DNA from 3 places in the Brevibacillus jepli genome. Region 2 is predicted to be linked to each of the others. Evidence: predicted binding sites of a transcription regulator. Region 2 holds the regulator's gene; each other region holds the start of a gene.
The links. Region 2 encodes CtsR, which represses protease genes until heat stress. Its sites were predicted from a motif close to ATGGTCAATAAAGGTCAAACA; they were not measured.
Positions count from the first base shown of each region.

Region 1 (8,245 bases), on a different contig from region 2:
GAGGAGAGGTTCTTTCCTCACCCTCAGGATGGCGAGCGACTTTACCGGACTGGCGATTTGGGCCGCTACACGCCAGGTGGCGAAATCGAGTTTATCGGACGCGAAGACAATCAGGTCAAAATCAGAGGGCATCGGATCGAGCTCGGTGAAATTGAGTCGGCACTGCTCAAGCACCCTGCTGTCGCCGCAGCTGGTGTCGTGCTGGATGGGGCGAGTGACGAGCCTGTATTGCTGGGAGTTGTGGAGTGTGCCCGTAAGACAGAGCGCGACCTTGAAGCGGAGAAAGCAGAATTCGCGATGCTCGTAAATGGGATCGGAGAAGAAGCGGGCACTGAGGTCAATCAGAGCATTGGCGTGCTTTTACAACGCATTGCGCGACAGCAGGAGGGCAAGCCTCTGCGAATTTTGGAAGTCGGCTCGCGTACAGGGGTGTTGACTCAGGGCGTCCTGCAAGCGCTGGAAGGCTATGAAGTGGAGTTTCTAGGCACGGATACAGTAGAAAAAGATTATCGGGCACAAGGACTGGCACCGAGCTCCTTCGACGTGCTTCTGGCTGCGGGAGAGTTGGATAGCACAGGCGATAGCAGACTGAAAGAGCTGATTCGCCCTGGCGGGTGGCTCATCCTTACAAAAGGGACGGATGCGTCAAGATTACATGAGCTCCAGAAAGAGGATGGTGGTGATCTGCTATGGGCGTTGCAGCATGAAGAAGAGATTCATCTCCTTGCCAAGCGCGTGAAGCTGGACAGGGTACCAGTCAGTGTCGCAGAGCTGGAAAAATTCCTTTCCTTGCACCTACCTGCCCATATGCTGCCTGCCCACATGCAAGTAGTAGATGCACTGCCGCTTACGGGAAATGGCAAGATTGACCGCCGCGAGCTGGCAAAATGGCGCCCTGCATCGTCGCTCGGGCAGAACGCGGCTATAGACGAGGCTGAGGAGCCTGGATCAGATCCATTGGAAGCGCAGCTTGCTCATGTCTGGGCAGAAGCATTGGGGGTAGCGAAGCTGGGGAGGGCCCAAAGCTTTTATGAGCACGGTGCTGATTCTCTCATCATGGCACAGGTAGCAGGAAAGCTGCGCGACAAGCTGGCGGAGGACGTGACACATGCTGCCATCCCGTTCGATGTCCTGCTCCGACAAATGCTCAACTTCCCGACTGTCGAAGCTTTGGCGCATTTCATACGCGTGCGCAATGAGGAGATGCACCAGAGTGAGGAAGTCTCGTTGCCGAAAAAACGGAGCAAGTCGAGCAATGCCGTGCTGATTCCATATGGCGGCGACGAATCTGGACCACTTCGGGTTGTATTCCATGCCGTTTTGGGGACGATGGACAGTTTTCGTCCACTGCTCGAACAGCTCAAAGCACAGCATACAGGAAGCGTTGTCGGTATCGCCATTGACGATAGTGAGCGTTATTGCGCGCTAGAGCCGTCGGAGCTGATAGAAACGGTCGCAGATGACTATGCCGAGTGCCTTATGGAGGTCATGCTTGAAGCGGAGCAAAGGCCCGTACAGCTCATTGGTTATTCCTTGGGCGGATTGATTGCCATCGAAGTGGCGAGAAGACTCGGGGAGCGGGGAGTCCATATTCTGGACCTGGTTTTGATTGATATTCCTCCGATTATGACAGAAGTAAATGACGATCTCTTGATCGAAGCACTCTTCGTTCCGAATCTGAATATCACACTGGAACAAACCGATTTTGGCAAAGTGGATGAGCACGATTTTGCACGAGGGATTTTGCAGCTCGTGGAGAAATACGGGGATTGCATCCCGCAAGACTCAGCATGCAGCATCGGCGGGGATGAGAAGCTGGACCAGGTGGGAGAGATGTTCCGCAAATTATCCGCGTTTGACAGAAGTGAACGATTTACCGCGTATGTCGAAGCACTGCGCAAATCAACAGGAGAGCAAATGCCAGTGGAAATGGCTGAAGGCTTGTGCAAGGTGTTTGGTCAGAGCTTTAGAGCAGCTCGCTACACTCCGCTGCCATACATGGGGGACATTCGCTTCCTGCTAGCTCGCGAGCCGTTTCAGTTTTTGCCTGGCACGAGCGAAGAGACCATCGCTTTTTGGCAAGATATTTGCCTCGGTGCACTAAACGTGACAGAGATCGCCGGCAACCATTACAGCTGCATGGTGGGAGAGAATACTGCCAAGCTGGCGGAGCTGTTGGCATTACCGCTTGATCTGTAAATAGGAAAGGATGAGTCAGGCAAAGGGGAAGTCTCCCTGTGCGTTGCTCATCCTTTTTTTCTTTCTCATACGAATGGGCAATGGAGAGCGGCTTAGGAAGTAGGCTATTAGGTGGTTTGTTTTAGCTTTTCGATACAATCTTTGATCGTCTCTATGACGACTCTTGGCTCTGAAAATTGAGGGAAATGTCCACTGTTTTCAGCGACGACATGTTTGCTGTATCGAGATAATGAAAGGAGTTCCAACTGATGTTCGAATCGTTTTTTGCGAACTTCCTCTGGCATCATACGATTTTCTTTTCCACCTGTAATCACATATACGGGTATGTCGGGAAAAGTATCGATTGTCTCAATTTGTTCCACTGTTTTTTTAACAAAATGAACTTCATTGAATGGTTTGTGAGAAGAGAAGGAATCAAACATGGAGAGCAGCTTGTTGATTGTTTTTACGACCTTACCTTGATAGTCATTGAGGCTTACATCTTTCGGATGGCTGGATTCTAAAAAGACAATTCCAGCTACTTCGTCTGGGTAAAGCCGGGTATATAAATTGGCATATAATCCCCCTAATGAATGTCCAACGAGCAGGAATGGAGGTTCAAATCTTACTTTCGTTAATGCCTCCCGTAACGTTTCTACAATCGTGAAGCCATCTTGAGGTTCTCGCGGCTTATCACTACCCGAAACACCAAAACGATTATAGGAAAATACGGATGACGACTCTGAAATTTCAGGTAGTATTTTCATCCACCCTTCGATGGGTCCAGAGCCGCCGTTGATGAGAACGATATTGGGTTTGCCATTCCCACTCCTATTGTATTGCAGCTTCCCTCTTGAAGTATCCAAACTAGTTATCTCAATTGCCAATGTACGACACCTCACTCTGCTATGGCTGGATTCACAGTAGGTATACGTTCTGGACAAATGAGGGTTTCTATTTGTAGGGAATAATTCTTGGGGCTTGGCTACTTAACTTTCGCACATACTTTGTTCACGAGCTGATCCGCTTGCCGCGTCGTTTCGGGCAAACGATATTTGGGTGAGAGCCTGGTGATCCACGCGCATGCGGTTGGCAATGAGATGCCGTGCCCGATGGAGACGAAAATTGGCTTGATATTCGGTTGTGTGCGCAAGACTCCGCCGATGATCTCACCCTGATCGATCAAGGGGGAATACGCACCTCTTTTCTGTGCTGGTTCTTCATATTCACCTAGCAGTCTCGTTTTTCCACAGCCAATGGTAGGAATGTCAAACAGGACGCCTAAATGACTGGCTAGTCCGAATCTTCGCGGGTGAGCGATTCCTTGCCCATCACACACGACGAGCTGCGGTGTTGTTTTTAGCTCCTTGAACGCACTCACCAGTGGAGGCAGCTCGCGAAAAGAGAACAAGCCAGGAATGTACGGGAATTCGACGGTGTCTTGGATGACGACAGACTCGACTACTTGCAGGGAATTGGCGTCGAGTATTGCAACACCGGCAACTAACAAATCGCGCTCGGCATGATAGGCGACGTCTACTCCAGCGACATAGCGTACGTCCTCTAGTTGATCTTCTTTTTTTACTTGCTGGGCTAGTTGTCGCTGCAGGTTGATGGCTTCTTGCTCATCAATGCTCCAAGAGTGCTGGATAATCGGCTCCATCTGGTTACCTCCGGATGATAGAAGATTTGTTCATTATATCCAATTGGCGTCCGGTGCTCAAAGACTTATGAACAATCCTGAGAAATACATTGACTTCTCGGATGAAAAGCACTATTTTGTAACCGACCGAATCATCATGTTAGAGATGTAACTAGGAGGGCTCGTCGTGAAAATCGCAGTAGTAGGAAGCATCAATATGGATCTCGTTACCCATGTTCATCATTTGCCCAAGGCAGGAGAAACGATCGCAAGCCATCACTTCGAGCTGATTCCGGGTGGAAAGGGAGCGAATCAGGCAGTGGCAGCTTCTCGCCTCGGCGCGCATGTCTCCATGATCGGAATGGTAGGAGAAGATGAGAACGGTCGGATCATGCTCAAAGGGCTGACGGATGCGCACGTTCACATAGAAGGGATCAAACGCTCGGGTACGACAGGCATGGCTTTTATCAATGTGAGCGATGACGGGGAAAACAACATCGTACTCGTTCCGGGAGCAAATGCGCTCGTCAGCACCGAGCATATTGCAAACAATCTATCCATTTTAAAGGACTGCGATATCGTATTGCTCCAACTCGAAATTCCGTTGCCTGTCGTTGCATATACAGTCAAAGAGGCTGCTCGACTCGGCAAGCTAGTCATTTTAAATCCGGCACCTGCACGCGAGCTATCCAGTGAGCTATTAACCCATGTACATACCTTGACACCAAACGAAACAGAGCTTTCTATTCTCACGGGAATGCCTGTATCCACGATAGATGAAGTGCATGCTGCAGCCAAAAAGCTTTTGTCTGGTGGACCAAAGCGCGTCATCGTAACGCTGGGGGAAAAGGGCGCTCTCTTGGTAACCGCCCATGAGGCGACCCACATCCCGGCTTTCCGCGTAGAGCCAGTGGATACAACTGCGGCAGGCGATTCCTTTACCGCTGCCTTTGCGGTCGGGATCACGCAAGGAATGACAGAAACCGAAGCGGCCACCTTTGCCAGCAAAGTAGCAGCGATTGTCGTGACAAGGAACGGAGCTCAACCATCCCTGCCTACTTTAGAGGAAGTACAAGCATACTCTTTTTGATGCGATATAAGAAATGATCAAGCCTATTTTGAGAGAGGATTTTCAAAATGGGCTTTTTCTATAGGCATGGGTTACGGTTGCAAACATTTCATTTATTGACCGATCGGTACATAATATGTATGATTTCCATAACAGTTGGAAATGAAAGGAGGATTCCGTTGAGCACACGCGGCAGACCTCGTGATTTTGATTACACTTCCATCGTAGATGTAGCCATGAAAACATTTTGGTCAAAAGGCTACAATGGTTGTTCTACGCATGATTTATGCAGTGATACTGGACTAGGAAAAGGCAGCTTGTACAATACGTTTGGCAGTAAACAGGAGCTTTATCTAGCGGTGGTGGAACACTATCACGAAACAGGGATTCGTGAACAGCGGGCATTATTGGAAAGTCCGGGTTCCGTGAAAGAACGGCTGCAAAATTTTTTAGCTTGGGCATTGGTGGAAGACTTTGAATCAACGAATCCAACGGGATGTTTGCTGATCAATGCAGGATTGGAACGGGCGAAAGACGATCCCAAGATTGAAGAAATAGCCTCCAGACATGTTGAACTTCTAAAGCAAACCATGGAAAAAGTGATGGAGGAAGGCTTGCAAACGGGTGAAATCTCTCCTAAACGATCTGCTGTGGATTTGGCAAGCGTATTTTTAAGCAGCTACTACGGCTTCCGTGTGTTAAATACATCTACACAAAATCGGACATTGGCTGAACAAATCATGAATGGCACCATGGAATCTATCTTCGGCGCGTAATGCGTTATTTTTTTATCGCAAATTTTTGTACCGAATGTTACAAAAATAAGCCGTTTTCGGGTTGCGATCATTCGTGCCTTTTCTGGGCAAAGTGTAAAAAACCATACAATCCCTCTTGAAAGTCAAAGAAGGTCAAACTATAATAAGGACAACGAAGGTCAGGAAAGGTCAAAGATCTTCTGATTCCAAAACAACGCTTTTGGGGGGATTGAATATGCATTGTGAAATCTGCAAACAACGAGAAGCAACTGTGACTGTTCATATACGCGTACAAAATCAGCAACAAAAATACGATTTGTGCCAGGATTGCAAAACAAAGCTGACCAACAAAATGGGAGTGGGCATGGGCTTTAGTCCTTTCTCATCCTTCTCTGGCTTGGATGACTTCCTGCAAGGCTTTGCCCAAAGCCGGGGGAATCCGGGCAAATCTTCCGGCCAACCACAGCCACAAGCGCCAGAGCGTGGTGGCGGAATCCTTGATGAGTTGGGCCGTAATCTAAACGATGCGGCGCGTGCCGGACTGATTGATCCTGTGATTGGACGCGAACAAGAAATTGAGCGTGTCATTGAGATTTTGAACCGACGAAACAAGAACAACCCGGTTCTGATCGGAGAGCCTGGTGTCGGGAAGACAGCGATTGCTGAGGGTCTCGCCCTGCGAATTACGGAAGGGCAAGTACCGACCAAGCTGAAAAACAAGCAGGTGTACATTTTAGATGTCGCCTCTCTGGTAGCAGGCACAGGCATTCGCGGACAGTTCGAGGAAAAAATGAAGCAAGTGATTGCCGAGCTGCAAAAACGCAAAAACGTCATCCTGTTTGTGGATGAGATTCATCTCTTGGTAGGTGCAGGCTCTGCGGAAGGATCAATGGATGCAGGAAACATCCTGAAGCCTGCGCTGGCTCGCGGTGAGCTGCAGCTGATTGGGGCAACTACGTTGAAAGAGTATCGTGTCATTGAAAAGGACGCAGCTCTCGAACGCCGCCTGCAGCCAGTCATGGTCAAGGAACCAACCGTTGAACAGGCCATCGAGATTTTAAAAGGATTGCGTCCGAAATACGAAGCATTCCACCAAGTCGCTTACTCGGATGATGTCATCCGTGCCTGCGTGGAATACTCCCATCGTTATATTCAAGATCGTTTCTTGCCTGACAAGGCGATTGACCTTTTGGATGAAGTGGGCTCGCGTTTGAACCTGAGATCCTCCGCGGTTGATACGGCAGAGCTGCATGAGCGGCTGGCGCAAATCAATCAGGAGAAAAAGGAAGCGACGGAGCAAGAGGCATACGAACGAGCTGCCCGTCTGAGAGACGAGGAAGCAAGCATTTTAGAGGGTCTGGATCAGATCGATGGCAAGGAGCAACGCGTACAGGCTGAAGTCACGGATATTCAAGCCTTGATCGAGCAAAAGACAGGAATTCCTGTAACCAAGCTGCAAAGTGATGAGCAGATGAAAATGAAAAATCTTGCCGCTCATTTGGAAGCCAAAGTCATTGGCCAATCCGAGGCGGTCACACAAGTAGCGAAGGCGATTCGCCGCAGTCGTGCTGGTCTGAAGCCAAAAAACAGACCGATTGCCTCCTTCCTGTTCGTAGGTCCGACTGGTGTCGGGAAAACAGAGCTGTCCAAAGCGCTGGCAGAGGAGCTGTTTGGAACCCGTGATTCCATGATTCGTCTGGATATGAGCGAGTACATGGAGAAGCATTCAGTATCCAAATTGATCGGTTCTCCTCCTGGCTACGTCGGTCATGAAGAAGCGGGTCAGCTGACAGAGCGCGTACGCCGCAATCCGTACAGCATTATCCTGCTCGATGAAATCGAAAAAGCACACCCGGACGTCATGCACATGTTCCTGCAAATTCTGGAGGATGGTCGCCTGACAGACAGTCAAGGCCGAACCGTGAATTTTAAGGAAACCGTTATTATTGCGACGAGCAATGCAGGTGTGAGCGAGCGGAAAATTTCCGTTGGCTTTGGAGCAAAAACACCTGAGCCGGCCACCGTGCTGGACTCTCTGGGTGCGTACTTCAAGCCGGAGTTCCTGAACCGCTTCGACTCGATCATTTCCTTTGCCCATCTGGAAAAACAGGATTTGGTCAAAATCGTTGATCTGCTGCTGCAAGATGTCATGGGTAATTTGTCTGAGCAAGGAATGGAGATCAGCGTGACAGATGACGCAAAAGAAAAGCTGGCTGAGCTGGGCTACAACCCTTCCTTTGGGGCACGTCCATTACGACGTGTGATTCAGCAATACGTCGAGGATAGAATTGCGGATCTGGTGATGGAAGAGGACAATGTGACAACGATGCTGATTGATGTAGAAGATGAAGTGATTCGTGTCAAAAAAGGATAACCAAGTGCAAAAAAGAAACCCCATCGATTTGGGGTTTCTTTGCTATTTATTCATGACTTTCTCATTGATGCCGTTGCTTGCGTCAGTACTTTCCATTTTCAGCTGGCGGCGCTTGGTGACGATTTTCTTCACCCATAATCCGACCAAGATGAGCGGCACCATGATGAGAAATATATAGAGAGATACGTCATGGACCATACTTTCCGCCATTTTTCCGTAAAAATAAA
Region 1 is NZ_JBFEFW010000005.1:116,935-125,179, reverse strand. It holds gene AB1L17_RS07585 (non-ribosomal peptide synthetase) at 1-2,199, shown strand, start outside; gene AB1L17_RS07580 (alpha/beta fold hydrolase) at 2,307-3,065, opposite strand; gene nfi (deoxyribonuclease V) at 3,164-3,841, opposite strand; gene rbsK (ribokinase) at 4,008-4,910, shown strand; gene AB1L17_RS07565 (TetR/AcrR family transcriptional regulator) at 5,069-5,665, shown strand; gene AB1L17_RS07560 (ATP-dependent Clp protease ATP-binding subunit) at 5,880-8,018, shown strand; gene AB1L17_RS07555 (YqaA family protein) at 8,061-8,245, opposite strand, start outside.
Region 1: the regulator CtsR is predicted to act here: its motif matches at 5,820-5,840, upstream of AB1L17_RS07560 (ATP-dependent Clp protease ATP-binding subunit).

Region 2 (8,245 bases):
GGAAAATTTGTGTATTGGCGTACAGGATGCGCTTTGCGTCCTCACTAACTATAATCGCCCCATCCATCTTCGCTAATTCATACAAATGGGCAGGAGAAAAATCACAATTGATGGAAAAACCGCCATCTACGATCGTCTTCATCTCCGGACCGTACCCAATGACGATCAAGCCCCCGGTTTTCGCCCGTAAAACATTTTCCAACCCTTCACGAAGCTGTGTTCCGGGTGCCACGAGGCGAAGCACATCACCGAATTGTGGAGTTCTTTTGTTGTTCCCCTGCATGCCCACTCCTACCTCCTTATCACCTCGTTCAACGCATCAGCAATATTGCTGACACCGATCACTTGAATATCTTCTGGTGCATCCAGACCGCGGATGTTTTTCTCCGGTATGATGACGCGTTTAAAGCCTAATTTATGTGCCTCTCTCACTCGTTGTTCAATACGGGAGACACCGCGCACTTCACCTGTCAATCCAATTTCTCCGATGACGACATCATGTGGATTGGTAGCGTGATCACGGAAGCTGCTAGCAATGCTTACGGCGATCGCCAAATCAACCGCTGGCTCATCTAATCTTACCCCACCTGCTACATTCACATAAGCATCCTGGTTTTGCAGCATCATGCCCATGCGCTTTTCCAATACAGCCATAATCATCGCCACCCGCTGATGATCGACCCCTGTTGCTGTTCTCCTTGGGGTAACGAAGCTAGTAGGAGCAACGAGAGCCTGCAGCTCAACCAATACGGGACGTGTGCCCTCCATACTTGCTACTACAGTAGAACCCGCAACGCCGAATGGACGTTCTGCCAAAAAAATTTCCGATGGGTTCGCTACTTCCTCCAAACCGCGATCCTTCATCTCGAAAATGCCGATTTCGTTTGTCGAACCAAAGCGGTTTTTGACGGCGCGCAAGATTCGAAACGTATTATGTCGCTCTCCTTCAAAGTAGAGAACAGCATCCACCATGTGCTCAAGCATACGCGGACCGGCGATGGAGCCTTCCTTGGTTACGTGACCAACGATGAAGGTACCGATCCCTTTTCCTTTGGCAATTCTCATTAATTGGGCAGTCGCCTCGCGTACTTGCGCAACACTTCCCGCAGCTGATTGGATGGCGGGATGAAACACCGTCTGGATCGAGTCAATGATCAGTACATCAGGGTCTACTTGATTAATATGCTGTTCGATCAAATCCAAATCATTTTCTGCCAATACAAACATCGGCGGCGTTTGCATATGAAGTCGATCCGCGCGAATTTTAATTTGCTTTGCCGACTCCTCCCCAGATACATAGAGAACCTTTGCCCCTTGATGTGCCAAGGCAAACGAGGTCTGCAAAAGCAATGTCGATTTTCCGATTCCGGGGTCCCCCCCGACCAAAATGAGTGACCCAGGAACGAGTCCTCCACCAAGCACACGATTCAATTCTCCGATGGTTGTATCCATGCGAGGCTCTTCTTCACTTGCTACCTGGGTTAATGGGATCGCCGCTTGGCGCTGACCGCCACTCAGACCTTCGTGACGATGTGCGTTTTTTACCGTTACTTCCTCCACTAAGGTGTTCCAGTTGCTGCATCCCGGACATTTTCCCATCCACTTCGGCGATTCATAGCCACATTCTTGACACGCGTATTTCGTTTTATACTTTGACATAATCGCACCCTCACTTGGATTTCTTTCTCTACTTTTATCATAATTACGCACCCAAAAAAAGAATACCTCCCGAATCAGGAGGCATTCTATTACGTTTAGACCCGCTTACGATTTCGATTTTTCAAGACGCTTAACAACCAGCTTACCTTCTTCGGCTTCGATATTGACGGTATCGCCTTTACTGATCGTGCCCTTGAGCAATTCCTCGGACAAATTATCCTCGATGTGGCGCTGAATAGCACGACGCAGAGGACGAGCACCGTAGGCCGGATCGAAGCCTTCTTTTGCCAATACCTTCTTGGCTTCTTCGGTCAATTGGAAATCAATGTCTTGCTCTTTCAAACGTTTACGCAGCTCTTCTGTCATGAGAGATACGATTTGTTCGATGTGCTCTTGCTCCAAGGAGTGGAACACGATGACTTCGTCGATACGGTTCAAGAACTCAGGACGGAAGCTCTTCTTCAGCTCATCCATGACTTTGTCCTTCATATCCTGATATTTTCTTTCCGAATCGTTGGTCGTGAAGCCGAGTGTCGTATTCTTCTTGATCATGCTCGCTCCAACGTTGGAAGTCATGATGACAACCGTATTGCGGAAATCAACGGTACGTCCCTTGGAGTCTGTCAGACGACCATCATCCAATACTTGTAGCAAGATGTTGAATACATCTGGATGGGCCTTCTCGATTTCATCCAGCAAAATAACGGAGTAAGGCTTACGACGCACTTTTTCGGTCAGCTGACCGCCTTCGTCAAAGCCTACATAGCCAGGAGGGGCACCTACCAGACGAGCTGTAGAATGCTTCTCCATATACTCGGACATATCCACTCGGATCATTGCGTCTTCGTCACCGAATAGCGTCTCCGCTACGGCACGAGCCAATTCAGTTTTACCCACACCGGTAGGACCCAGGAAGATAAACGAACCGATCGGGCGTTTTGGGTCTTTGAGACCAGCACGGGCACGACGGATGGCACGCGAGATGGATTTGACTGCTTCGTCCTGACCAATGACGCGATCGTGCAAAATCTCTTCCATCTTCAGCAAGCGCTCGGTTTCTTCTTCCTTCAGCTTCAACACCGGGATACCCGTCCAGCTCGCTACAACTTGAGCGATGTCTTCAGGAGTAACCTCCATGTTTAACTGACCTTGGCGCTCTTTCCAGTCTTTTTTCGTTTTATCCAGTTCTTCCCGCAGTTTTTGCTCCTGATCGCGAAGTGCTGCTGCTTCCTCGAATTCTTGCGATTGTACCGCTGCGTCCTTTTCCTTGCGCACCTCTTCCAGACGTCCCTCAAGCTCTTTGAGGTTCGGTGGAACGGTAAAGGATTGCAAACGGACCTTGGATGCCGCCTCGTCGACCAGGTCAATGGCCTTGTCAGGCAGGAAGCGATCTGAAATATAGCGGTCAGACAGTTTCACTGCCTGTTCGATTGCTTCATCTGTAATTTTGACACGGTGATGCGCTTCATAGCGATCACGCAAACCGTGAAGGATTTTTATAGCATCCTCAGCCGTTGGTTCATCGACCTGAATTGGTTGGAAACGACGCTCCAGTGCCGCATCCTTTTCGATGTACTTGCGATATTCATCCAGCGTAGTAGCACCCACGCACTGTAGCTCGCCACGTGCCAGAGCAGGCTTCAAAATATTGGAGGCATCAATTGCACCCTCTGCTCCACCTGCACCAATCAAGGTGTGCAGCTCATCAATAAACAGGATGATATTTCCGGCTTGGCGAATTTCGTCCATGATTTTTTTCAGACGATCTTCGAACTCACCGCGATATTTGGTTCCCGCGACAACGGTACCCATATCTAATGTCATGACGCGTTTGTCACGAAGTGTCTCCGGAATTTCGTTATTGACGATTTTTTGGGCAAGACCTTCTGCGATTGCGGTTTTCCCTACACCAGGCTCACCAATCAGAACAGGGTTGTTCTTGGTGCGTCTGCTAAGTACTTGGATCACACGCTCAATTTCCTTTTGGCGACCGATGACCGGGTCGAGCCCACCATCACGAGCGATTGCTGTCAGATCCCGAGCTAAACCGTCCAATGTCGGTGTATTTGCCGCTGGATTTCCTCCAGACGGTTGATGAGATGCCATCATTTCTGAGCTTCCCAGAAGCTGAAGAACTTGCTGACGTGCCTTGTTCAGACTAACGCCCAGATTGTTCATGATTCTAGCAGCAATGCCTTCCCCTTCACGGATCAAGCCAAGTAGAATATGTTCAGTACCCACATAGGTGTGACCCAGCTTGCGGGCTTCATCCATAGACAGTTCAATGACCTTTTTGGCGCGAGGTGTATAGTTTGGTGTGTAATTACTACCGGACTGCTCTGTTCCCCGCCCGATTAACGACTCCACTTCGCTCTGGATTTTATCGAGGCCAAGCCCGAGTGATTGCAATGCTTTTGCTGCAATCCCTTCGCCTTCTCGAATGAGTCCCAGTAGCACATGCTCTGTCCCAATATCTTTGTGGCCGAGACGAACCGCCTCTTCCAGTGCAAGTGCCAGTACTTTTTGTGCTCGTTCTGTAAAACGTCCAAACATCATATCGTACACCTCCGTATAACCGTGTTTTTTCTCTATAGATTAACAATTGCGTGTTACCATTCGTACTACTCTTCTTGTGATTCAACTACGCGCAGACGCTCACGAATCAACCGTGCCCTTCTTTCGTCGCGTTGGTCTGGCGTGAGCTTTTGTCCTGCATGATGCTGCAAAAACCCTGGCTGTGTCGTTACCAGCAGTTCGTTTAGAACCAGCGGCGATACATTCGGGATGATACCAAGATCAATACCCAGCCGCACATCAGACAAGCGCTGAGCCGCTTCCTTGGACTCTACCGTACGGGCATACATCAGGATGCCATATGACCGAAAAATGCGATCCTCCAAAGATATACGCGTATGCTCCAGCAAGTACGTACGTGCTACTCGTTCTTGTTCGATGATCTGCCTGGCTACGCCGTATAGGTTGGAAAGGATATCTGACTCAGACATCCCCAGTGTTACCTGATTGGATAACTGAAAAAGATTCCCTAATGCTTCGCTTCCTTCTCCATAAATTCCTCTAACCACCAGACCAACTTGATTAATTGCCTGTAAAATTCTGCTGATCTGCTGGGTCATCACCAGAGCTGGCAGGTGCAGCATCACAGACGCACGTATTCCCGTGCCGACATTCGTTGGACAGCTAGTAAGATAACCCCTACTCTCGTCGAATGCGTAGTTCAAGTTTTTCTCGAAAATGTCGTCTATCTTCGTACCTATGTCCCACGCCTCATTCAAGCGAAAACCGGGTAAAAGTACCTGTATTCGAATGTGGTCCTCTTCATTAACCATGATGCTGACAGACTCATCTTCTCGAAGCAATACAGCGCCTTTGCGTGATTCCTCCGCCAGATGAGGGCTAATCAGATGCTTCTCGACGAGAACGCGTTTTTCTAATGGGTTAATTTGGTCCATATGGACGACCTGGAGCTGATGCTTTTTGCGCATGGCCTGCGAATCGCTTACTTCAGTTACCTTTCTGACGACTTCCTCGCCCTGCGAGTCCGTTGCCAATAACGGAAAAGGGTGCTGGCGCAGGTTACGGGCAATACGCAACCGTGTGCTGATGACAATATCGGAATCAGGACCTTCTCCTTTCATCCAATTGCTCCACGGATTTTGCATAAACTGCTTCTGGGACATAACCAGCTTACCTCCCTTGCTACGATTGGGCCATTTTTTGTTCCAGTGCTCGAATTCGATCACGCATTTCTGCAGCCTTCTCGAACTCTTCACTGGCGACATGACTTTGCAGCGCTTGCTTTAATTGCTCCAGCTCTTTGCGGATCTTCAGTTGACCACCCGTCCGCTCTGGTACTTTTCCACTATGCTGTGTGTTCCCATGAATCCTGCGGAAAAGTGGGTCCAGTCGATCACCCAAAAAGGTGTAGCAATCACTACAGCCGAATCGGCCGCTTTTACTGAACTGAGAATATGTGAGCCCACATGTTTCGCATTGAAGCGGCTTATTCGTCGCTGTTTCGCGTCCATTCTTTTGCATGGGATCGAATTTTAAAAGTCCTGACAGGAGATTATTGATGCTGAAGTTGTGAAAGCCGGTAAAGACGTCGCCTTTTTCCTGAGCACAGTGCTCGCAAATATGGTATTCGGTTTTCTCACCATTGACGATTTTCGTCAAATGCAGTGTCGCCGGTCGTTTTCCGCATTCCTCACAGTTCATTTCATCATACCTCCTAACGCTTGCTTTTAATTACCTCAACAAGATCGCTGCGATCATCTGCTTTAAAATATTTGCCCGCAAACGATCTCGCAATTCAGCTTCTAGAGTTAAAACGCTTCGCGAGGTAGCGATTTTCATTAATGTTGCTTCCCTGATGTTGACTAGACCTTCCTCCAGCAATCTTTCTACGATCGCGTTTCCTACGCTCTGACTGATACTTTCGCCAATCAGTTCTTCCGTTAACAATTCCTGCAAGCGTGCTTTGCTGACAATTTGCACCTTGCGTATTCGAATATACCCGCCGCCTCCGCGTTTACTTTCTACGATATATCCTTTTTGAACAGTAAAACGCGTATTGATGACGTAGTTGATCTGAGACGGCACACATTGAAAATGGTCGGCAAGCTCACTACGCTGAATCTCGATCGATCCATTGGGACTGTTTGTAATGATGCTTTTCAAGTGATGTTCAATGATGTCCGAGATGTTACGCAAGTCATCGCCTCCTATTCCTCTGTGCTTGTTCTTTAAGAGTGTTGTCACCATTGACTTTGACTATCTTTGACGTTAATTATAATGGGTTTATTGCGTGCCCGCAAGTGTCCCTTACACATTCTAGTGTGGGCAAAAGAGGGTCGCTTGAAACAAGGACATCATCAACAAAAAAACCACTCCCTGAGGAATGGTTTATGTTTGTTATTGTGCATTGGTGTCGATTGCTGGCAAATGACTCAGCAGCTGAGAGAAGCTGGTAATGATGACATCGGCACCGTCAAGTTCACCTGGTTTGGCAAAACCAAAGTCGCATCCAATGGTAAATAAGCCATTGGTCTTCCCTGCTTCCACGTCGGAGTGGCGATCGCCTACCATGATTGCCTGCCCGACTTTGTAATCAGACAAAAGTTTTGCAACCAGGTCATTTTTCGTTTGCGTACGGAATCGGCCAGCCGAGTATAGGTCGGTCATCAGCGGCTTTAACCCATATTCGTGACAAATGGCATCGATGTACGCTTCCTGACCATTACTCGCTACAAACAAAGCAAATCCTTTTGCATGCAGATTTTCCAGGGTTGCTTTTACTTCTGGATAAAGCTCGGTCACTCTTTCTTTGATTAACTGGATTTCATTGTCTAATAAGAAAGCGTCTGCTGAGCGAATGGCTTCATCACTCGCACCCGGCAGCAATTTATCCCAAATCTGCTCGATCGTCATTCCCAGTACATGGATCAGTTCACGTTCGTCAGGGGTCTCACCTTGCCATAGCCCTTTTTGACGAAGCTGGTCAAACGTTCGAATAAATGCTGGTGTAGACAGCTTTTCTGTTTGCAGTAACGTGCCATCCATATCAAATAATATGGCGTATGGTACACTCATGGGCTCCTCCATTTTGTCTGGCTAGGCAGCTATTCTACTTCTCCTTGCACCATATTCATGTCTTCCATGATAAACTCGGTAATTCGTTGTGCAGCATCTGGCTTCGAGATTTTTTGCCCCATTCGCCGCATATAGTCGACTTTTGACGGGCTGTGTAATAGTTCATCAATAAAGTAAATCAACTGCTCCGACAGATTGGCATGTACCGCACATCCGTTATTGAGCAAAAAGTGACTGTTCCTCTCTTCCTGTCCAGGCAAAGGGTTATAAATAATCATCGGTACCCGTTTACTCATCACTTCAGCTGATGTGAGTCCACCTGATTTAGTTACAATTAAATCAGCCGTTTCCAAGTACTCGTGGAAATTATTGATGAATTTTAGCGGTACTACCTCGTGGCGATACGTACGGTTCACAACTTTTTTGTACAGCTTATCGTTTGTCCCTGTTAACACAAAGGTTTTCAACGGAATATTAATCTCTTCCAGACCATCTAATACCTTTTCCATCGAACCAAGACCCAATCCGCCGCCTGAAAGAATGATACTTTTTTGTTCAGGAGCAAGACCGAGCTTCTGCCGAATCAGATCTGGTTCCAATGGCAAGCTGAATTTACGCATGATGGGAATCCCCATCGGAATGAATTTTTGATGATCCTGCCGGTACACATCTAACAGGTAATACAACTGTTCATGTCCGATGAAGTAATAATTGATGTGGTGATTAATCCATGAAGGATGGATTGTATAGTCGGTAATGATCGTATAGATCGGTTCCTTCCAATCATTTCTCCCTTTCAGTACGGAGAGCATACAGCTGGCAAATGGATGCGTAGCAATGAAGGCATCAGGCTGTACACTGTTGATCAGCTTTTTTAGTTTGTTTGCCAATAACTTATTCATCAGCACATTCATATCGAAGAAGCGGCTTTTTTCTGTATTATGATAGATTCTGCCCCACATCTTTGGTGACAATC
Region 2 is NZ_JBFEFW010000031.1:463-8,707, reverse strand. It holds gene disA (DNA integrity scanning diadenylate cyclase DisA) at 1-283, opposite strand, end outside; gene radA (DNA repair protein RadA) at 292-1,659, opposite strand; gene AB1L17_RS25335 (ATP-dependent Clp protease ATP-binding subunit) at 1,765-4,215, opposite strand; gene mcsB (protein-arginine kinase McsB) at 4,281-5,357, opposite strand; gene mcsA (protein-arginine kinase activator protein McsA) at 5,377-5,895, opposite strand; gene AB1L17_RS25320 (CtsR family transcriptional regulator) at 5,926-6,390, opposite strand; gene AB1L17_RS25315 (HAD hydrolase-like protein) at 6,592-7,269, opposite strand; gene AB1L17_RS25310 (MGDG synthase family glycosyltransferase) at 7,299-8,245, opposite strand, start outside.

Region 3 (8,245 bases), on a different contig from region 2:
CAAAACGAGCAATCGTCGCATCGATTTCAATAAATTTGGCATCGGCGGAAAACGGTGATAGCTGATTCTTCTTAGCTTCTTCCAGCACGACCCTGGCTGCTGCCGTCTTCCCTACACCCGGCGGTCCATAAATGATGACATGCTGCGGGTTGGGACCACATAAAGCCGCACGCAACGCTCTCAGTCCATCTTCTTGCCCTACGATTTCTTCCAAAGTGGCTGGCCTTGTTTTTTCAGACAAAGGCTCAGTCAACGCGACCATTCTCATTTTGCGAATGGAATCAAGATCCTTGCGCGATTCCTTTTCGGTTGAGGTTTTCGTGTTTCTTTGCGCTCGCAGTAAGTTCCAAAAGTAGGTGCCGATCACGATACCAACAACCACTTCAATGACAGCAATGACCAATGTGGTATAGTCCATATACGGTCCCTCCCATGCGTCTTCGCAGCTTTTTTGAGCATATGTACCAGCTTCTCTTGAACGATATCAAGTAGTATTGCCCCGCAAGCGTAGACGTAAACCAAAAGAAAAAAACCACCTCGCCTAAAACGAGATGGTTTTGTGTAGGTGATGCTTATGCTGTTTCTTCGTGCAATTCTTGGCCTTCTTTGGTCAAGAGCTGAGGCTTCACTTTGTCGCGTACCGTTTCCTCGGTAATCACGCACTTGTTGACGTCTTCTCTAGAAGGCAGCTCATACATCATATCGAGCATGATTTGTTCGATGATCGCACGCAGACCACGTGCACCAGTGTTACGTTTAATCGCTTCTTTGGCGATTTGCAACAGTGCTCCGGCATCAAACTCCAGCTCAACACCGTCGAGACTCAGCAATTTTTGGTACTGCTTCACCAGAGAGTTTTTCGGCTCTGTCAGGATGCGCACGAGCGTCTCCTCATCCAACGGCTCCAATGTAGCCAGAACCGGCAGACGACCTACGAACTCCGGAATCAGACCAAACTTGAGCAGGTCTTCCGGCAAGATGTATTTCAGGTATTCTCCGGCTTTCAGATCGCCTTTTACGCCATCGCCGAAGTCTGCACCGAAACCAATTACTTTTTTACCCAAACGACGCTTGATAATCTGCTCGACGCCATCAAATGCACCGCCGCAGATGAACAAAATGTTCGAGGTGTCGATTTGGATAAACTCTTGATGAGGATGCTTGCGTCCGCCTTGTGGTGGAACACTCGCCACTGTCCCCTCCAAAATTTTCAAAAGCGCTTGCTGTACGCCTTCACCAGATACATCGCGAGTGATGGATGGGTTTTCCGACTTGCGGGCTACCTTATCAATCTCGTCAATGTAAATGATTCCTTTTTCCGCCTTCTCGACATCATAGTCAGCAGCTTGAATGAGCTTGAGCAAAATATTTTCTACGTCTTCGCCCACATAGCCTGCTTCTGTCAAAGAAGTTGCGTCAGCAATCGCGAAAGGTACATTCAGAATGCGCGCCAATGTTTGCGCGAGCAACGTTTTACCGCTACCAGTTGGACCGATCAGCATGATGTTGGATTTTTGCAGCTCCACATCCTCGATCTTCGCCCCGGAATTAATCCGTTTGTAGTGGTTGTACACCGCTACAGACAAGGACTTCTTCGCCATATCTTGACCGATAACATAGTCGTCCAAGATTTTGCGGATTTCCACTGGCTTTGGAATTTCTTTCATATCAATTTCTTCTTCAGTACCCAGTTCTTCCTGTACAATTTCATTGCACAGTTCGATACATTCGTCACAAATGTAAACACCAGGACCAGCTACCAGCTTGCGCACCTGTTCCTGGGACTTGCCGCAGAAGGAACACTTCAATTGGCCTTTGTCGTCGTTAAACTTAAACATGCGCTTCACCTCACAACGGGTCAGTTTTTGCGTTCAATAATAGAGTCAATCAATCCGTAGGCCTTTGCTTCTTCTGCGCTCATGAAATTGTCGCGGTCTGTATCCTGCTCTACACGTTCGTAAGGCTGACCTGTCCGCTCAGACAAAATCTGATTCAGTTGACGCTTCGTTTTCAGAATCCATTCCGCATGAATACGGATGTCTTCTGCTTGCCCGCGAACACCGCCGAGTGGCTGATGAATCATCACTTCAGCATTCGGCAGGGCAAAACGCTTGCCTTTGGCACCAGCAGCCAATAGGAATGCACCCATGCTGGCAGCCATGCCCACACAAATCGTGGACACATCTGGTTTGATGTACTGCATGGTGTCGTAGATGGCCATTCCTGCTGTAACAGAACCACCTGGAGAGTTTATGTATAGCGATATGTCTTTGTCCGGATCTTCTGCCTGCAAGAATAGCAGCTGAGCAACAACCAGATTGGCGATCTCATCATCAATCTCGGTGCCCAACAAAATAATCCGGTCTTTCAAGAGGCGCGAGTAAATATCATAGGAGCGCTCGCCCCTGCTTGTTTGCTCGATGACCATAGGGATCAGCATTATGTATTTTCCTCCTTTGCCGAAAAAAGTCAATGGTGGAAAAACAAGGCACGATACACTCGTGCCTTGTGGTCTTGACAGCCAGTGTCCAGGGTAAGCCTGACCACTGCCCAATCATGCGTTCTTCTAAGCTTATGCAGTTACTTTGCTTTCTGCAACCAGCAAATCTACTGTTTTGCGAGTTTGCACGTCGCGGTACAAAGCAACCATGCCATCTTGTGCGGAGAAGATTTTGCGCAGCTCATCTGCTGGGCGGCCATATACGCCAGCCAGTTTGTCCAGCTCTGCATTTACATCTTCTTCAGTAGCTTCGATGTTTTCTGCTTTGCCGATTGCTTCCAAAGTCAAGGAAGTGCGTACGCGGGATGTTGCGTCTGCACGCAATTGATCACGCAGTTGGCTCTCATCCATGCCGGAGAACTGGTAGTACAGTTCCAGAGTCATGCCTTGGTATTGCAGACGTTGACCAAATTCATTTACCATTTGATCCAATTCATGCTCAACCATTACTGCTGGCAATTCGATCTCAGCGTTTTCAGCTGCTTTCAGAACGAGCTGCTCACGAACATATTGATCTTTTTCTTGCGCTGTTTTTTCTTCGAGTTTTTTCTTGGTGTCTGCTTTCAGCTCTTCCAGCGTGTCGAACTCGCTCACATCTTTGGCAAACTCATCATCCAAAGCAGGCAGGTTTTTGCGCTTCAGGCTGTTCAGCTTCACTTGGAATACCGCTTCTTTACCAGCGAGGTTAGGAGAGTGGTATTCTTCAGGGAAAGTTACGGTAATTTCTTTTTCTTCGCCGATGTTCATGCCAGCCAATTGCTCTTCGAACCCTGCGATGAAAGTACCGGAACCCAGTTCCAGAGAGTAATCTTCCGCTTTACCGCCTTCAAAAGCTACTCCGTCCTGGAAGCCTTCGAAATCGATTACAGCGATGTCGCCTGTTTGTGCGGCACCCTCTTCTACTGCTACGAGCTCAGCATGACGCTCTTGCATACGCTTCAGTTCAGCGTCAACGCTCTCTTCTGTTACAGAGAAGTCTTTCTCTTCGATGGACAGACCTTTGTAGTCGCCCAGCTTCACTTCAGGCTTCACAGTTACAGTCGCTTTGAAGATCAGGTTTTTCCCTTGTTCCATTTGCGTTACGTCAACTTCTGGACGATCTACTGGCTCGATACCAGCTTCACGAACAGCTTGTCCATATGCAGTTGGAAGCAGAATGTCAAGAGCGTCTTGGTACAGAGATTCTACACCAAAACGGGATTCGAACATTTTGCGTGGTACTTTTCCTTTACGGAATCCTGGAACTTGAACTTTTTGAACCACTTTTTTAAACGCTTGATCCAATGCTGCGTCTACTTGCGTAGCATCTACTTCAACCGTCAGGACTCCCTGGTTATTCTCTACCTTTTCCCAATTTGCTGCCACGTAAACTTCCCCTCCTAAATCGAATCAACAGAACATCGCCAGCCGCGCCATGATATCTTCGCAGGCTCGGATGATAATATTCTAGCCATTATAACCATTCTAGTATAGCACAAATCTTTCAGTTTTCAAGAAGACCTCGCCGGGCCACGGATAGAATAGTTTCCTCCCAATTGCGGAACCGGGTTGCCTTGGTGGTCATAAAACGTTACGGTTATGTAAACCTCTGTCGGAGACGTGCCAGTCTCTTCCAAAACAGCATATGTCGGTACGTGAAACCCGCGTGGCATTTGCAAGCTGCCCGGATTCAGAAACAATATGCCTCTCTCTACACCACAGGCAGGTACATGAGAGTGACCGAATACGACCACATTCGCCCCGACTTCTTCTGCACGGTAATGAAGGCGCAAAAGAGAACCTTTTACCCCGAAAAGATGCCCGTGCGTTTGCAGGATGTGAAGGTCGCGCCAATCGGTCTCTTGCTCGGTCGGCACCTCTTTTGTCGAATCGCAATTGCCTCGGACAAGCGTCATTTTGGAGAACGGCTCGCGCAGATGGTCTACACAAAAATCGCCGCAATGCAAAATTTTATCGACATGATGTCGGTTGACGACCTGGCTTACTTCCCAGACCAAGCCGTGGCTATCGCTCATGATGAGAATTCCCATCACGCCTCACTCTCCTGTTTTCTATCTAGTCTACTTGATGACCTCAAGCAGCTGCCGCATGGCACGAGCACGGTGGCTGATCTGGTTCTTTTCTTCCGGCATGAGTTCCGCCATCATTTTATCCATGGCTGGAATGTAGAAAACCGGATCGTACCCGAAGCCGTTTGTCCCTTTTGGCTCGCGGGCGATCACACCCTCACAAGCACCTGTCGCAATGATCGGCTCTTCTCCTGGGATCACCAGCGCCAGTGTGCAACGGAAGCGAGCTGTGCGCTCTTCTGTCGACACCTCTTCCAGCTCTTTCAACAATTTACGCCAATTCTGCTCGTCTGTTGCATCCTCCCCGGCGAACCGTGCAGAGTAGACACCAGGCCGACCATCCAGCGCATCCACTTCCAGGCCAGAATCGTCACCGAGTGCTGGCATTTTCAAGTATGTAGAGATTTCGATTGCTTTTTTCAGTGCATTTCCTTCGAAGGTGTCTTTGTCTTCTACTACCTCAGGCACACCGTCAAATTCAGCGAGGCTAATTCCTTCCCAGCCTGCATCTGCGAACAGCCTGTTGAATTCTTTCACTTTTCCCTGGTTACGTGTTGCGAGAACGACTTTTTTTCGATTAGGCATGACTTTCCTCCACTACCGATTGTGCAAAAGAGAGTGTAACATCAGCGAGCGCCTCTTTTTGACTGTTAATCAAGTTGTCAATGCCGACTTTTGCAAGGGCAATCATTTCTTGCAGTTGTTCAGGAGAAAACGGAGCATCCTCCCCTGTTCCTTGCAGCTCGACAAACTTTCCTTTTCCCGTCATGACGACATTCATGTCGACAATTGCTGTAGAATCCTCTTTGTAGTTAAGATCGAGCACTGCTTCCTCGCCAACCACCCCTACTGAGGTTGCTGCCAGGAAGTCGTTGAGCGGCAGCTGTTTCCAGGTGCCACTGTCCACCAGCTTTTGCATCGCGTCTACCATTGCAACGAAGGCTCCGGTAATCGAAGCTGTCCGTGTACCCCCGTCAGCCTGGATGACATCGCAATCCAGCCAAATGGTTCGTTCACCCATTGCTTCAAGGTTTACAACGGAGCGCAGAGCACGTCCGATCAGACGCTGAATCTCCATTGTCCGTCCACCGACTTTTCCTTTGGACGACTCCCGCGCGTTGCGGGTCGCTGTTGCTCGGGGAAGCATGGAATACTCGGCTGTGATCCAGCCCTTCCCGCCACCACGCATAAAAGGCGGTACCCGGTCCTCCAAAGTCGCCGTACAAATTACCTTTGTGTCTCCGACTTCAATCAGGCACGATCCTTCTGCGTGTTTAATGTAATTGCGCGTAATCGTTACTGGGCGCAATTGATCATGGGCACGGCCATCCACTCTCATTCCAAGTTCCTCCTAAGTCGCTTTGTTACACTCCGCTCATTATACCAGAGGCAGGAAACGATCTGCCACTGCACAAACGCCTCTTCCCTATTTGCATTAATTGCAAATATTCTTGTCACTTACGTCCTTACAAAAAATTACTTGCGGACACCAACTAATTTAAATATTATCTAATTAAATGTTTGATTAATTTGATGGTAGGTGAATCTGATTATGAGCTTCCTGTTTCTTTTGAAAAAACCGAATTTGCGGCGTCTTTTGACCGCCAATTTTCTAAGTGGGAAGGGTACCCGCCTCCCCAGACGACTGCGTTCATAACGTGCAGCTGCAGCAGGCTGCAAAAGTCTCTTCCTACGGAGAGGTGATCCGCACCATCACAGCCACACCGATTGTGTACGCCATCCTGTTGCTGAAAGCCGTGTGGCCAATCGGCGGGGGAATTATCAATGTCCTGATCAGTGTCTATGCCTATCAAGTGTTTACTGCTGGTGAATGGGGAATTGGTCTGTTGTACGGTGCGATCGGAATCGGCTTCATCATCGGGGGAATGCTCGCTCAGCGCTTTCAACGTCACTTTAACGAAGTGGCTGCCAGCAGCTTCGCTTTTGAGGGCTTTGCACTGCTTTTGACCAGCTTTTCACCTACGATTTATGTAACGGCACTGTTCTTTGCGCTATGCACCGTGGCGGGAGGAATGGGGAACGCCAGCCTGAATACGTTGATCATGCGGCATGTCACCCCCAGCTACCATGGCAGAGTATTTGCCTTGGATGCGACGATCTCAAACATTCTGATCGGTCTGTCCATGCTCCTCGGCGGATGGATTTTGACGATGGCAGACCCACGCATAGTTGGCTTTGTGGCAGGTCTTTTTGTCACGATCCCATCACTTGTGCTCGGTCTTGTTATTTGGAGGACCGTACGCGCTAGTGACAACGAACAATTGGCGAACAAAAACCACGCTCGTTAATACGGGCGTGGCTCGTTCCTTACATCTGTATGGAATTGAGTTGAACCGGACGGCTCACTGGCTTGGTGAACTCGCCACTGGCTAGTGGTTTTCCTTCCACCAGCAATTGCACTTGCTTGGCTCCTGTGCTTTCAGTCAAAGACAAGACGAGCGATTGCAGTGCCTCTGGGCTCGCTTCCTTGCCATCGTCATATTTGAGGATGTCGCTGCTCAAATCGACCGTCACCAAATCTTTTTCCTGCTTCACATCCAGGACACGGGTCGTACGGAGCAAAGAACTGAACAGCTGTGAACCTTGTTTCGGTCCTTTGATCAGCTCTTCGACGGTTGCCTTGGCTACGTCAGCTGTTTCAGGAACTAATCGAGTGACAGGGACGTAGTACGTACGTGTATCATCCAGCTGCCCCTGGAAATAGACCGTCACAGTGGAGGTATCTCCTGGTACTGCGCCATCGCCCAGTTCCAGATTGACTCCTTGATTCCGGTCTAATAGCGTGATCGGTGTTTTGGCTGCTGGCATTTCTGTCAACGGCGTTCCATTCACCCAAATTTGCACAGTCTTGACGTTGCTAAATTCGGTTAACGCCCGCGTGACTGCATCGACAATTTTCTTCTCGTCTTTCTCTTCATACGTTTTGAAGTCTTTGGAAAAATCGACGGTGGCTACGCCATTTTTGATGACAAGCCCTTTTACTTCTGTTCCTTTTGGCAGAACAGCGGTGAAGCCTCCCTGAAGCATGCTCTCCACCGGACCGCCTTTTACCATGTAGTTCAAAACTTGTTTGGCAGGACCATCTGATTTCGGAAGAGTCAATGAGACAGGGACCACATATCCGTTTGCGTCCTGCAAGTAAACCATTCTCTCTCCAGTCTCCTGAACTACCGGTTGTGCGCCTTCTTTTGCAGCATCCGGGGACGGGGTACCGTTTGGCAAATCAACAGATACCTCTGATTGCGGTGGTGCATCAATACTAATTGTTTCTTTTTCCGGGCCAAAGAGACCGCAGCCCGACAAAAGCACTGCGCTTACCCCCAGTACGGCCGTCATTTTCCCGATGTGCCTTATCTTCATTTCCCCAGCCTCCTTGCGACACTTTGTACTACCATGTATACGAGCTAGGCTTGGGTTTATGCGTTGAAAGTTTGTCTCGCAAGACAAGGTCTTCCATCAAGGCTGGACGGATTTTTCCAATGAGTTGTGCTGGACGTCTACTTTACAATCCAGCCATTCTTCTGCAATGGTCCGGAATCTGTGGGCGTCCCCGCTCGTCACAAACAAATGTGCCGGGCGCTCTTCGTGCTTACTTTCGGCATCCGTGGCGATTTGGAGGGACAATTCTCGCGCTGTTTCCTCGGCAGAATTGATC
Region 3 is NZ_JBFEFW010000004.1:278,490-286,734, forward strand. It holds gene lonB (ATP-dependent protease LonB) at 1-418, opposite strand, end outside; gene clpX (ATP-dependent protease ATP-binding subunit ClpX) at 573-1,838, opposite strand; gene clpP (ATP-dependent Clp endopeptidase proteolytic subunit ClpP) at 1,859-2,440, opposite strand; gene tig (trigger factor) at 2,573-3,865, opposite strand; gene AB1L17_RS06900 (metallophosphoesterase family protein) at 3,991-4,530, opposite strand; gene AB1L17_RS06905 (XTP/dITP diphosphatase) at 4,561-5,154, opposite strand; gene rph (ribonuclease PH) at 5,147-5,908, opposite strand; gene AB1L17_RS06915 (MFS transporter) at 6,228-6,878, shown strand; gene AB1L17_RS06920 (GerMN domain-containing protein) at 6,898-7,950, opposite strand; gene racE (glutamate racemase) at 8,047-8,245, opposite strand, start outside.
Region 3: the regulator CtsR is predicted to act here: its motif matches at 2,466-2,486, upstream of clpP (ATP-dependent Clp endopeptidase proteolytic subunit ClpP).